DNA from 2 places in the Pseudomonas sp. SZ40 genome. Region 2 is predicted to be linked to the other one. Evidence: predicted binding sites of a transcription regulator. Region 2 holds the regulator's gene; the other holds the start of a gene.
The links. Region 2 encodes FliA, which starts transcription of late flagellar genes. Its sites were predicted from a motif close to CTAAAGTTTNNNNNNNNNNNGCCGNTAA; they were not measured.

Region 1: a site for FliA is predicted at 4,455-4,482, ahead of ACT9T4_RS14375 (methyl-accepting chemotaxis protein). Genes of this name have one in related genera too.

The regions. Positions count from the first base shown of each region.
Region 1 is NZ_JBQWIF010000016.1:36,413-43,839, forward strand. It holds gene ACT9T4_RS14360 (TonB-dependent receptor) at 1-1,166, opposite strand, end outside; cobalamin riboswitch at 1,277-1,481, opposite strand; gene ACT9T4_RS14365 (LacI family DNA-binding transcriptional regulator) at 1,596-2,639, shown strand; gene ACT9T4_RS14370 (L-talarate/galactarate dehydratase) at 2,948-4,108, shown strand; gene ACT9T4_RS14375 (methyl-accepting chemotaxis protein) at 4,523-6,322, shown strand; gene ACT9T4_RS14380 (DUF1652 domain-containing protein) at 6,328-6,594, opposite strand; gene ACT9T4_RS14385 (hypothetical protein) at 6,666-7,016, opposite strand.
Region 2 is NZ_JBQWIF010000048.1:6,472-13,898, forward strand. It holds gene ACT9T4_RS24135 (chemotaxis protein CheA) at 1-2,163, opposite strand, end outside; gene ACT9T4_RS24140 (protein phosphatase CheZ) at 2,175-2,963, opposite strand; gene ACT9T4_RS24145 (chemotaxis response regulator CheY) at 2,983-3,357, opposite strand; gene fliA (RNA polymerase sigma factor FliA) at 3,509-4,252, opposite strand; gene fleN (flagellar synthesis regulator FleN) at 4,249-5,079, opposite strand; gene flhF (flagellar biosynthesis GTPase FlhF) at 5,175-6,482, opposite strand; gene flhA (flagellar biosynthesis protein FlhA) at 6,498-7,427, opposite strand, start outside.

The sequences.
Region 1 (7,427 bases), on a different contig from region 2:
AAACGGATGCGGTTGTAATCGACACCCACGACGCTGCGGCTGTCGAGCCCGAACAGCGGATGGTCGAGGGTGAAGCTCTGGCGATCACCCACCTGTTCCTGAGTGTGCTTGATGCGCCAGAAATCGCCACGCTCGACCAGATCACCCGGCTGCCAGCGATAGGCCTCGGCATTGCGCCAGTAGCGCTGGGTCTTGATGTAGTAGAGCTGGTTGCTGGCACTGAGGGTGTCGCTGATCTGCCAGTCGGTGACCAGACGGGTGATCTGGTCGTGGTACTGAATATCGGCGTCCCCGACGTTGTAGTTGCGCTCACGCAGGCTCTCGCGAAAACGGCCATCGACCAGCGGCGTGCCCAGGTAGCGCATCGGCTGCTGATCGGCATGATCGTGGGACAGGGTGAAGCTCAGGTCGTCACTGGCGTCCCAGCGCAACGCCGCGCTGAGCGCCAGGCTCTCGGAATCGCCACGGTCGACCCAGCCGTTGCTGGCCTGCTGGTTGAGGCTGAAACGGTAACTCAAGGCGTCGTTCAGCGAGCCACCGCTGTCCAGCGCAGCCTGGCGACGATCATCGCTGCCATACCCCAAGCGCAGTTGATTGCGGACCTCACCCGTGAAGGGCTTCTTCGGGATGACGTTGATCACCGCACCGGTCGCGCCCTCGCCATAGAGCACCGAAGCCGGGCCACGCAGCACGTCGAGACGCTCCACCGACCAGGTATCGACCGGAAAAGTCACGGTGCCAGCGCCGATGTACTGGCGGGTACCGTCGTACAGCTGCATGGTCGAGGCATGCCCGGAAAAACCGCGAGCCGACAGCGCGGTGCCACCGTTGCCGGGCGTACCGATCGTGGTGATGCCCGGTGTGCGGGTCACGGCGTCCTGTACGGTGAGGTTATTGCGGCCACGCACTTGCGCACCGCTGAGGCTGCTGGTGCTTGCCGGCGTTTTCAGTGGGGTGAGCCCCAGGCGCGAACCGGAGGTGGTTGGCGTGTGCAGATCAGGCGGCTGCGACGACTCGTCGGCTGTGCCGGTGATCGCCGTCGACGGCAAGGCCAAGGGCTCGTCCGACTCGGCGGCCTGCACGGGCATGGCGAACAGCACGCAGGGCACCAGGCCCACGCGCAGGGATTTGCCCGACAGGGCATAGAACAGAGAAGATCGGGACATGTCGTTCCACTCGAAACAGGAATGAATGAATCCCGGAGGGAACAACGCATAGGGAATCGCAGGCGTACGAAGCCCACGGAAACCGGCCTGCGCCCGCCCACCGCGGGTTTGCCAAACTGAAGTTTCGGGCCGGTCTCCGGGCTCGCGAGGGTCATGAAGCATTCACCTTCCCATGCCGTGGCACAGTGGTCATTCGAATGCTTCGCTCGCATACCGTTGCGGGGGCAGCGCCGGACTGATCATGTTCATGACGAACCGGCTTCCCGTTTCACCCCATGCACGGCGGCATGGGACACCTGAAACTGGCGCGCATCTGACCATCCAAGCGTCGAGCCGTCAATCATCGCCATGCAGTTGCCGCGATCCGTGCACCAAAGCATCGCCTGCTGGGATAACATCGCCCGACTCGGGTTGGCCAGGAAACACAGGATGCAGCGAGACGATGATCGAGCGACCGGCAGGCGCTCCTCTAGTGCCCCAAGCAAGCCGCCGACGCTGGCGGATGTGGCCAAGGTCGCCGGGGTTTCGCCGATCACCGTGTCGCGCACGCTCAACCAGCCGGAGATCGTCCGCCCCGAACTGCGCGAAAAGGTCTTTCGAGCCGTACACAAGACCGGCTACGTACCGGCCATGCTCACCGGCGTGGCCGAACAGCGCAGTCGGCTGATTTCCCTGCTGGTGCCCACGGTTGCCAACTCGATCTTCTCGGACACGGTGCAGGCACTGATCGACACCCTCACCGAAGCCGGCCACGAGACGCTGATCGGCCTGACCAACTACAGCGCCGAACGCGAAGAGCAGTTGCTCGACGCCATCCTGCGGCGCCGTCCCGATGGCATCGTGCTGACCGGCACCCTGCACACCAAGGCCAGCCGCACACGCCTGTCGCGTTCGGGCATTCCCATCGTCGAGTCCTGGGATCTCGCGCCGCGGCCGCTGGACATGCTGGTGGGTTTCTCCCACGAGGCGGTCGGAGTGGCCACCGCGCGCTACCTGACGGGCAAGGGCTATCGACGTTTCGCCGTGGTGACCCTGGATGACCCCCGCGGCCACCGCCGCTGCGAAAGCCTGATCGGCGAACTGGCGAGCCAGGGCATTGCCGAGGTGCCTCGCGTGGTGTTGCCGCCACCGGCCACGGTGAACCTGGGGCGCGAAGGCCTGCAGCGCCTGCTGGCCGGTGGCGAGCGCCCCGATGTGGTGGTGTGCAGTTCCGATACCCTGGCCCACGGCATACTCGAGGAAGCCACCGAACGGGGCATTCGCGTGCCGCAGGATCTGGCCGTGATGGGCTTTGGTGATCTGAGCAGCGCCGCTCACCTGCACCCCGCCCTCTCCACCGTGTGCATCAACGGCGCGGACATCGGCGTGCAGGCCGCCCGCGCGCTGGTGCAACGCCTCGATCACCCCCATGAAGAGCCGGTGAAAGTACGCATCGATACCGGCTTTAGCATTGTTGAACGGCAAAGTGCGTGAGAGTCGACTCACATATCCAGCCCCTAATTCACTCGGCTTTGGCTGTTTAGTGGCGAAAGCGGACCTTCGATTTGGTGGGCTAAAGCCCACCCTACAGCCGCGCATCTAACCGTAGGGTGGGCCGGGCGGCGATCCGCTTTAGCCCACCAATTGGCCCCCGACTACGAACGGCTGCTTTCGCCTTGAAGCAGCCCTGAAGCTCTGCCCATTCCCTTGAATGATTACCTAATCAGCTTAACGTCCGGATTCACGTCAGTGATTTGAAGCACCTGGCGGCACCAACAAAAACGTCAAGCGAGGTAATCAATGTGAGCGAACAACCCCTTTCCCAAGGCTGTGCAGACCAGGATCAGATCGCCTGGATTCGTATCGCTTCAGTTTTCCTGCCCCTGGCCAACCCGATCAGCGACGCCAAGGTGCTGACCGGACGGCAAAAGCCGATGACCGAGATCGCCATGCTGTTCGTGGAGATCGAAAGCAAGGATGGCCATCGCGGCCTTGGCTTCAGTTATTCGAAACGCGCGGGCGGCCCCGGCCAGTTCGCCCATGCCCAAGAAATCGCCCCGGCACTGATCGGCGAAAACCCCAGCGATATCCAGAAGCTCTGGACCAAGCTGTGCTGGGCCGGCGCTTCGGTCGGCCGCAGCGGTCTGTCGACCCAGGCCATCGGGGCCTTCGACGTCGCCCTGTGGGACATGAAGGCCAAGCGTGCCGGTCTGTCTCTGGCACGCCTGCTGGGCGCTCAGCGCGACTCGGTGCGCTGCTACAACACCTCCGGCGGCTTCCTGCACACGCCCCTCGACCAGTTGATGAAGAACACCGACCTGAGCCGTGAAAAAGGCATCGGTGGCATCAAGCTCAAGGTCGGCCAACCCAACTCGGCCATCGATATCGAGCGCGTGAGCACCGTACGCCGCCACCTGGGCGACGACTTCCCGCTGATGGTCGACGCCAACCAGCAATGGGATCGCCCGACCGCCCAACGCATGTGTCGCCAGTTCGAAGCCTACAACCTGGTGTGGATCGAAGAGCCGCTGGACTGCTATGACGCCGAAGGCCACGCGGCCCTGGCGGCGGCTTTCGATACGCCGATCGCCACCGGAGAGATGCTCACCAGCGTCGCCGAGCACGCCGAGTTCATCAAGACCCGTGGCGCCGACTACCTGATGCCGGACGCGCCTCGAGTTGGCGGTATCAGCCCATTCCTGAAAATCGCCTCGATGGCCGAACAGGCGGGCTTGATGCTGGCCCCGCATTTCGCCATGGAGCTGCACGTGCACCTTGCCGCGACCTACCCCACCGAGCCCTGGGTCGAGCACTTCGAATGGCTGGAGCCGCTGTTCAACGAGCGCCTGGAAACCCGCGACGGACGCATGCTGGTCCCGACCCGCCCGGGTCTCGGCCTGTCGCTCAGCGACCGGGTCGCCGGCTGGACCGCCCAGGAAGTGGAGATCGGCCAGCGCCGCTAACCCACCCGACGCCGTCACGGCCATGAAGGGTGGCCCGGAGCGCGTCGCTGACGCTGTCTTCATCCACCGCTACGGCTACCGGTTGGTGACGCGTCACCTGTATGTAGGGTGGATGACGCTCTTTTCATCCACCACTGCGTTTGGCGATTGGTGGATGGGTCGGGCCGCGCAGGCAAGCGTCGGCTACGCGCCCCGGCCCACCCTTGCAATGCAATCGCCAATCAGCAGCTACAATCGTCGATGGTGGCACTTTAACTGCCTGAGTCGGGGCACTAAACTGCGCGCCCTTCGCGCGGACAACTCCCTTGGATTAAGCGCGTAACGTCGCCGAAAGCTGCGCTGGCCATTAAAGCTTCCGCGCTGCCGGTCGAATAAAAGGAAACCCAAGGATATTTCTTAGCCAGGAGCTGCGGCATGCAGTCGTTGAAGTCGCTGTACGATTCGATCGAGATGCACTTTTTCGATACCTTGACCAAGAAGCTGTCCAGCCTTTTTCTGCTGGTGGTGGTCAGTGGCCTGCTGTTCTGGGTGGCCATCAGCCTGCGTGCCGACATCCTTCAGCAACTGCATGCCGCGCAGATCGATGCCGCCTTGCTGAGCCGCGTCGAAGCCAAGCTCGACACTCTGGGCAACGCACTGTTGCTCAGTGCGCTGTTCACCCTGGGCATGGTCAGCTTCATGGTCTGGTACTTCCGCCACCTGATCGTGCGCCCGGTCGACAACATGACCCGCGCCCTGGAAGAGATCGCCAACGGCGAAGGTGACCTGTCCCGCGACCTGCCCCTGCTGACCCACGATGAAATCCGTACCCTGGCCAGTACCTGCAACCGCTTTCTGGCCAAGCAACGCGAGATCATCAGCAACGTGCAGGCACTCACCGTGCAGATCGCCGTGGAGTCCGCCCGCTCGTTGAAGAACATCAGCGATTCCAGCGAAAGCGCCACCCACCAGGCGCGCTTCGCCAATGAAGTGATGAGCGAGAGCAACAGCGCCGTCGGCCGCATCGAAGAAGTGTCGCAACAGACCCAGGCGATCTCCGGCACCACCGCACAGAACCTCAGCATGGCGCGCGACTCCTACGCCGAACTGCTGGAGGTGACCGGCAACATCGGCGCCATCTCCAATAGCCTCAACGAATTCGGCACCCTGGTTTCCGCCCTCAACGAGCGCTCGTCGAACATCAAGTCCATCGTCGGGCTGATCCAGCAGATCTCCTCGCAGACCAACCTGCTGGCCCTCAACGCGGCCATCGAAGCCGCCCGCGCCGGAGAAAGCGGCCGTGGTTTCGCCGTGGTGGCCGACGAGGTACGCACCCTGGCGCAAAACGTCAGCCGCGCCACTGGCGACATCTCGCAGAACATCGACGCCATGCTCAAGGAAGTGGGTTCGACCCACGAGCAGACCGCACTGATCAGCACCAGTGCCCGGGAAACCCAGGTGGTGGTCGAACGCGCCACTGGCCACTTCGAAAGCATGATCGTCGACTTCGAATCCACCAACGGCAAGCTCGCGGAAATCGCCGAGCACATCCAGCAGGTGGCCGATGCCAACACCGGCATCAACGAGCGGGTCACGCAGATCCATGCCGACAGCCAGGCCATCGACGAGCGCATGCAGCGCTCCGCCACCGCCACCCGTGATCTGTCCGGGGTGGCCGAGCGGGTGCAGACCTTGCTGGGTCGTTTCGTGCTGGGCCAGGGTGAGCTGGATGCTGCCATCACCCGCGCCAGCCAGTGCCGCGACATCCTGCAGGTTCGCCTGGCCGCGCTGCAGCGCGAAGGCGTTAACCTGTTCGACCAGAACTACCGGTTGATTGCCAACACCGACCCCAAGCAGTACATGACCGGCTACACCGAGCGCTTCGCGCAGATCTGCCAGGAAGAGATCGACAAGCTGACCAAGGGTACGGCCGGCGGCATCGTCACCTTCATCGTCGACAGCAAGGGCTACTGCCCGGTGAACAACAGCTGGGTATCGAAAGCGCCGACCGGCAATCGCGCCGTCGACCTGCCGGTGTGCCGCAACAAGCGCATGTTCTCCGACCCGGTGGGCCTGCGCGCCGCGACCAACACCCAGCGCTTCCTGCTACAGACCTACCTGCGCGACACCGGCGAGATCATGACCGAGATCGACGTGCCGTTCATCTTCGACGGCCGCCATTGGGGCAACATGCGCATGGGCTTCGATGCGTCGCGGCTGCTGGGCAAATCCTGAAGCCGCTAGCGGCCGGCTGAGCGCGCGTCGCGCACCTGTTGCTCAGCATCTCGTTCGTGCAGCTCCTTACGCAGTTGCATGACGAACCGGGACAGATCACGGGATGTCGACAGGCTGCTGCGCGGCACGCCGATGATCCTCACCAGTACCTCACCGCTCGCCGGCTCGCTGATCTGCACCACCAGCGAATCATCGTGACTGACGCTGCAGCGGCAGATCTCGGGTAGAAACGCCGTTTCGATGATCCGCCGCAATTCGAGTACTGACATCATCGTGCAGCCTCCCTTCAGCCATCACGCAGATGCAAAAAGCCCCGCATCAACGGGGCCATTCCAGCGCGCTGTCAGGCGGTGGGTCGCAGGCTATCGAGGTTGCGGCGCGACCACATCATCTTCGCAGCGGTCGGGTTCACTGGCGCGCCAGTGAAGGTCGGCAGCTTGCGCGACACCCAATGGGCCCCCGTGCCCTTCCAGTTGACCTCGCCACTGACCAGCTTGCGATCGCGCAGTATCTCGCGCTGCAGGGCATGCACGCCCGCCTCGCTGATCACCGACTGCTTGTCGACCGCCTTGACGAAGACATTCTCGCCGTCCTTGCTGATGGTCAGCAGGTACATGCCATCCGGGCGCGGCTTGATGGAGACCTGATGGTCAGGCAGGGCAGTGATCAACTGGTTGATGGCAGAGACGGTCATCGAGAATTCCTTATTGGCAGAAGTGGCGCACTTATCAATTCTTTGCAAATGAATAAGTGCATCACCCGTGCCAACTTTCTCGACGCTGCAATGCCCCGGTTTCCGGGGACTTCGCTTCAGCCCTGATTAATTGGCCAGTGCAAAATGCATGAACGGCAAATTTATCGGCAGGCATCATGCACGCATGGGCGAAGGCGATTGATATCAAGATGCGATTATATACTTGTATATAATCACTATTCCTGTCACCGACCATCCCTTCATACGAACTTAATATCCGGGTGCACTTCGTACCCTTATATAGCGGTGAATGAATCGCGCTATATCCATAAAGATGGCAATGCGATCTCGCATGCTGGGGGACGACTGCCATCAAGCCGCCTGCAAGCCAGCCTACCCGCTACGCAGCCC
Region 2 (7,427 bases):
CGTGCCTTGCAGCATCTTGCCCAACGGCTTGATCACCACCTCTTCCTGGCCGACCAGTTGATCGACGACGAAGCCGATACGCTGATTGCCGACGGTGAGAATCACCACATGGCCTTCTCCTTGCTCTTCGTGGGCAGCCTTGCTGACCAGCCAGCGCTTGAGATAGAACAGCGGCAATGCCTTGTCGCGAACGATCACCACTTCCTGGCCGTCGACCACGTTGGTGCGCGACAGGTCGAGATGGAAGATCTCGTTGACGTTGACCAGCGGGAAGGCGAACGCCTGGTTGCCGAGCATCACCATCAGCGTCGGCATGATCGCCAGGGTCAGTGGCACCTTGATGACGATCTTCGAACCCTGACCTTTCTGCGAGAACACGTTGACCGTGCCGTTGAGCTGGGAAATCTTGGTCTTCACCACGTCCATGCCGACGCCACGGCCGGACACGTCGGAAATCTCGGTCTTGGTCGAGAAACCGGGGGCGAAGATCAGGTTGTAGCATTCCAGATCGGTCAGGCGATCGGCGGCGTCCTTGTCCAGCAAGCCCTTTTCCACGGCCTTGCTGCGCAGCACGTCGGCATCCATACCCTTGCCGTCATCGGTGATCATCAGCAGGATGTGGTCACCTTCCTGCTCGGCGGACAGCACCACGCGCCCGGTACGCGACTTGCCAGCGGCCTCGCGTTCTTCCGGGCTTTCCACGCCGTGGTCGACCGCGTTGCGCACCAAGTGGACCAGCGGGTCGGCCAGGGCTTCGACGAGGTTCTTGTCGAGATCGGTCTCTTCACCGACCAGCTCCAGATTGATCTCTTTCTTCAACTGGCGAGCCAGGTCGCGAACCAGGCGCGGGAAGCGCCCGAAGACCTTCTTGATCGGCTGCATGCGGGTCTTCATGACCGACGTCTGCAGATCCGCGGTGACCACGTCGAGGTTGGACACGGCCTTGGACATGGCCTCGTCGCCGCTGTTGAGCCCCAGGCGCACCAGGCGGTTACGCACCAGCACCAGCTCGCCGACCATGTTCATGATTTCGTCCAGACGCGCGGTGTCGACCCGCACGGTGGTTTCCGCTTCACTGGCTGGTGCAGCAACGGCCGGCGCAGCCGCTGCCTTGGCCGGCTCTGCCTTGGCCGCAGGTGCTGGTGCTGGTGCCGGCGTAGCCTTGGCAGCTACCGGCGCAGCGGGTTTGGCTGTCGGCTTCGGCGCTGGGGCCGCAGCGGCTGCGGGGGCAGGAGCGGCAGCAGCGGGAGCGACCGGTGTCGGCTCGACGAACTTGCCTTTGCCATGCAACTGATCGAGCAGCGCTTCGAACTCATCATCGGTGATTTCGTCGCTCTGCGCCGCGGAGCTGGCGGATACGGCAGGAGCAGCCGGTGCCGGCGCTTCCACCGCAGGAGCCACGAACTGGCCCTTGCCATGCAATTGGTCGAGCAAGGCTTCGAATTCGTCATCGGTGATGTCATCGCCGCTGGCGCTGCTCGCAGCGCTGGCCGGAGCAGGCACAGGCACAGGCGCTGGCGCCTGGACAGCAGCCGCTGCTGGCGCTGCGAACTGGCCTTTGCCATGCAACTGGTCGAGCAGCGACTCGAATTCGTCATCGCTGATTTCATCATCAGAGGCGCTGGCTTGCGGCTGCGGCTCGTCACCCAGGGCGTCGAGCAACTGCTCGAACTCGCTGTCGGTGATATCCGACGAGGCTTCGGCTGTCACCGGCTCGGCGACAGCAGCAGCCACTGGCGCAGCGACTGCGGCAACTGGCGCCGGCTGGGCACTGGCCGGCTCGGCCAGACGCGCCAGGGCGGCCAGCAGCTCGGGAGATGCAGGCGTCGGCTCGGCGCGCTCGCGCACTTCGGCGAACATGCCATTGACGGCATCCAGCGCCTCGAGCACCACGTCCATCAACTCGGAGTCGACGCGACGCTCACCCTTGCGCAGGATGTCGAACACGTTCTCGGCGATATGACAGCACTCCACCAGCTCATTGAGCTGAAGGAAACCGGCACCGCCTTTTACCGTGTGAAATCCCCGAAAAATCGCGTTGAGCAGGTTCATATCGTCCGGGCGGCTTTCCAGCTCTACCAATTGCTCGGACAACTGCTCGAGAATCTCGCCGGCCTCTACCAGGAAATCCTGGAGGATTTCTTCATCGGCGCCGAAGCTCATATGACGTGCTCCTAAAATCCCAGGCTGGACAGCAAATCGTCGACGTCGTCCTGGGAAGAAGCAACGTCATCACGCTTATCGGCATGAATCTGCGGACCTTCACCATGTGACGCAGGTTTTTGTTTGTTTTGCTCGGCACGCAGCTCTTCGTGGTCGTGATCGATACCCGCGAAGCGGTCCACCTGACTGGCCATCAGCACCAGTTTCAGCAGATTGCTCTCGACCTCGGTCACCAGTTGCGTGACACGCTTGATCACTTGCCCGGTCAGGTCCTGATAGTCCTGCGCCAGTAAAATGTCGTTCAGATGCCCGGACAGCTTGCTGCTGTCACGCTGGCTGCGCGCCAGAAACAGCTCGATGCGCTTGGCCAGTTCACGGAACGCGTCAGCGCCCATTTCACGACGCATGAAGCGCCCCCAATCCTCGCTCAGGGCATCGGCTTCGCTGCTCAGGTCGTTGACCAGCGGCGCGCTTTGCTCGACCAGATCCATGGTGCGGTTGGCTGCACGCTCGGTCATGGTCACGACGTAATTGAGCCGCTCGGTCGCATCGGAGATCTGCGAGACCTCCTTGGCGTGAGGCATGCGCGGGTCGAGCTGAAAATTGACGATAGCGTTGTGCAGCTCACGGGTGAGCTTGCCGACTTCGTGGTAAAGACCACGGTCGCGCGCCTTGTTCAGTTCGTTGATCAGCTGTACCGCTTCGCCAAAGTTGCCTTGTTCGAGGCTGTTGACCAGTTGGCGGGCATTGCTTTTCAGGGTCGACTCGAGGTCGGCCTCTTTTGAATCATCGTGTTCCATAACAACCTCGCGGCAGACATCAGCCGTTGACCCGCTCGAAGATTTTCTCGATCTTTTCCTTGAGCACCTGGGCAGTGAATGGCTTGACCACATAGCCGTTCACACCGGCCTGGGCGGCCTCGATGATCTGATCACGCTTGGCTTCTGCCGTAACCATCAGCACGGGCATCTGCTTGAGGCGCTCGTCGGCACGCACTGCGCGCAGCAAATCGATGCCACTCATGCCCGGCATGTTCCAGTCGGTCACCAGGAAGTCGAAGCTACCGCTCTGCAGCATCGGCAATGCGGTGGTGCCGTCGTCGGCCTCCGCGGTGTTGGTGAACCCCAGATCACGCAAGAGGTTCTTGATGATCCGTCGCATCGTCGAGAAATCATCGACGATGAGGATTTTCATGTTCTTGTCCAAGTCGACCTCCGTACAGTCCTAAAACGCCTCGGCATTCCAAAGCGCTTATAAATCGTGAAACCGGCCTGGCGGAACGCCGCAAACCTATTGCGCCCGGCTTTGCTGCGTCCACTGTGTATGTCCAGCGCCTGAAATTTCCCTATGCGCGCCATTCCACCAACCGCGCGCGTAAACGCGCGGCACACTGACTGTGCAATTGGCTGACCCGCGACTCACTCACTCCCAGTACCTCGCCGATTTCCTTGAGGTTCAATTCCTCGTCGTAATACAGCGACAACACCAACCGCTCACGCTCCGGCAGGTTGCTGATGGCATCCACCAGCGCGGCCTGGAAACGATCGTCTTCCAGTTCATGCGATGGCCCATGGTGCAAAGAATTCGTGTCTTCCTGCAGTCCGCCGCTTTCGCCTTCCTGCAACAGGTCGTCGAAACTGAACAGGCGGCTGCCCAAAGTGTCGCCAAGAATGCCGTAGTAATCTTCGAGACTCAATTGGAGTTCGGCAGCAACCTCCTGATCTTTAGCGTCTCGCCCCGTTCTGGCTTCGATTTTTCTGATTGCGTCGCTGACCATACGGCTGTTGCGGTGTACCGAACGCGGTGCCCAGTCGCCCTTGCGGACCTCATCGAGCATGGCGCCACGAATGCGAATGCCGGCGAACGTCTCGAAACTGGCGCCCTTGCCGGCGTCGTATTTGCGCGATGCCTCGAGCAGACCGATCATCCCGGCCTGGATCAGATCATCCACCTGCACGTTGGCGGGCAACCGCGCCAACAGGTGATAGGCAATGCGCTTGACCAACGGCGCGTAACGTTCGATCAACTGATGCTGTGAATCTCGTGCTGTTGCCTTGCTGTACATACGGAGTCCAGAGGCTGTCGTCATACAGCCGTGTCTGCAGTCGGTTGTTGCACCAGGCGCTCAACGAAGAATTCCAGATGGCCTCGCGGATTGGCCGGCAGTGGCCACGCATCCACCTTCTGGGCAATCGCCTTGAACGCCAGCGCGCACTTCGAGCGAGGGAACGCCTCATACACCGCACGTTGTTTCTGTACGGCCTTGCGTACCGATTCGTCGTACGGCACCGCGCCCACGTACTGCAGCGCGACATCCAGAAAACGGTCGGTCACCTTGGTCAGCTTAGCAAAGAGATTACGGCCTTCCTGCGGGCTGTGCGCCATATTGGCGAGCACCCGGAAACGGTTCATGCCGTGGTCACGGTTGAGGAGCTTGATCAGCGCGTAGGCATCGGTGATCGAGGTGGGTTCATCGCACACCACCACCAGCACTTCCTGGGCGGCGCGCACGAAGCTCACCACCGAGTCGCCGATACCGGCGGCGGTATCCACGATCAGGACGTCGAGGTTGTCGCTGATGTCGCTGAAGGCCTGGATCAGGCCGGCGTGCTGCATGGGCGTGAGCTGCACCATGCTCTGGGTGCCGGAGGCCGCGGGAACGATACGAATGCCGCCAGGCCCCTGCAGAACCACGTCTCGCAGTTCGCACTGGCCGTCGATGACATCGGCCAGGGTGCGCTTGGCCGTCAGGCCGAGCAGCACGTCGACGTTGGCCAGACCGAGGTCGGCATCCATGAGCATTACGCGCCGACCGAGATCCGCCAACGCCAGCGACAAATTCACCGACACATTGGTCTTGCCAACGCCGCCTTTGCCGCCGGTCACCGCGATCACCTGTACGGGATGCATACCCATGTTATCTACACACCTTATCTAACTTCGCTTTAAGCCTTAGGGCCATTGTGCGCTGCCGTGGCGAGCACAACCAGCACTTCGCCACACCTGCCTGTTCATCCTGCACGTCGTGCCGGGTCTTGGTACAACCCGGCGAACATGTCGGCCATCGTGTCTTCGCTCGGCTCATCCGGGGCCTGCAGGCCAACGGCACGGCTGACCAGCTGATGACTGCGCGGCACATGAACGTCGTCCGGGATCCGCGGACCATCTGCCAGATAGGCTACCGGTAGACGGTGGCTAATAGCCAGACCCAATACCTCGCCCATGCTGGTCGCTTCGTCCAGTTTACTCAGAATGCAGCCAGCCAGCCCACAGCGCTTGTAGCTGTGGTAGGCCGCCTTGAGCACCTGCGCCTGGCTGGTAGCCGCCAGCACCAGGTAATTGCGCGCGTTGACACCGCGGCTCGCCAGCGTCTCCAACTGCATGCGCAGCGCCGGATCGTTGGCCGGCAAGCCGGCGGTGTCGATCAGTACCACGCGCTTGCGCACCAGCGGTGCCAGCGCCTGAGTCAGTGACTGACCAGGATCGACGTGGGTCACGGATACGCCAAGGATACGGCCAAGGGTCTTGAGCTGCTCCTGGGCACCGATGCGGTAACTGTCCATGCTCACCAGAGCGATGTTCGTGGCGCCGTACTTGAGTACGTAGCGCGCTGCGAGCTTGGCCAGGGTGGTGGTCTTGCCCATGCCGGCCGGGCCAACCAGAGCGATCACGCCGCCCTCTTCCATCGGCTCCTGCTTGGGCGTCTGAATCGAGTGTGCAAGGTGCGCAAGCACCATGCGCCAGGCCTGACGCTGATCGCTCAGCGAGGCAACGCGATCGAGCAGCGTACGCGCCAGTTCACCAGGCAGGCCCATGCGTTGCAGGCGACGCCACAGGGTGGCCTGTTGCGGGCGACGAGCCTGCAGCTGCCCCCAGGCCATGGAGCCCATCTGCATTTCGATCAACTCACGCAGGCCATGCAATTCGGAGCGCATGGACTCAAGGGCAGACTGATCGACCGAAGCCGAGACCGGCTTCTTCTGCTGACGCTCGAGTACCGCGTCCAGGCTGTCGACTGGCGCGGCAGCAGGCGCTTCGGCGAACATCTGACGATCCTTGCCGGCATCGAGCTGCGCACGGGTGGTCAGTTCGGCCTGGGCGGAAGCGATGCGCGACTGAGTCTTGCGCAGCTCGGCCTCCAGCGCCGGATTGGCTTGTCGCGCCGGAGGGGGCGCAACCTGATAATCGAGCGCGGCCGTCAATTCCACGCCACCCGCTACTCGGCGGTTACCGATGATGGTCGCGTCAGCGCCCAGCTCATCACGAACCAGCTTCATGGCTTGGCGCATATCGGCGGCAAAAAAGCGTTTGACCTGCATGGCCCGTACCCTCGATTAGTTCTGCCCCACCGTCGCAACGATGGTGACCTGCTTGTTGTCCGGAATTTCCTGGTACGCCAGAACATGCATGCTCGGGACGGCCAACCGGGCGAAACGCGAGAGCATTCCCCGAACCGGCCCGGCCGCCAGCAGAATCACCGGCTTGCCAAGCATCTCCTGACGCTGCGCTGCTTCCACCAGGGAACGTTGCAGCTTCTCGGCCATGCCAGGCTCCAGGAGGATGCCATCCTCGGAGCCTTGACCGGCCTTCTGAAGACTATTTAGCAATATCTGTTCCAACCTTGGCTCAAGGGTGATCACAGGCAGCTCCGGCTCTAGTCCCACGATGTTTTGCACGATTGCACGGGCCAGCGAGACACGTACTGCGGCCACCATGGCGGCGGGATCTTGACTCCGTGGCGCGACGTTGGCGATGGCTTCGGCAATGGTACGGATGTCGCGCACCGGCACCTGCTCCTGCAGCAGCGCCTGCAGCACCTTGAGCAGGGTCGACAGCGAGATCAGGCCAGGAACCAGCTCTTCTGCCAGTTTTGGCGAGCTTTTCGCCAGCAATTGCATCAATTGCTGGACTTCCTCGTGGCCCAGCAGCTCGTGGGCATGCTTGTGCAGAATCTGATTGAGGTGCGTGGCGACCACGGTACTGGCATCCACCACGGTGTAACCGAGCGACTGCGCCTGATCGCGCTGACCGGGATCGATCCAGACGGCCTCCAGGCCGAACGCCGGATCTTTGGCGGCGACGCCATTGAGCGTGCCGAACACCTGACCCGGGTTGATCGCCAGCTCGCGATCCGGATACACCTCGGCCTCGGCGACGCTCACCCCCATCAGGGTCAGGCGATAAGCGTTGGGCTGCAGATCCAGGTTGTCGCGAATATGCACGGACGGCATCAGGAAGCCCATCTCCTGAGAGAGCTTCTTGCG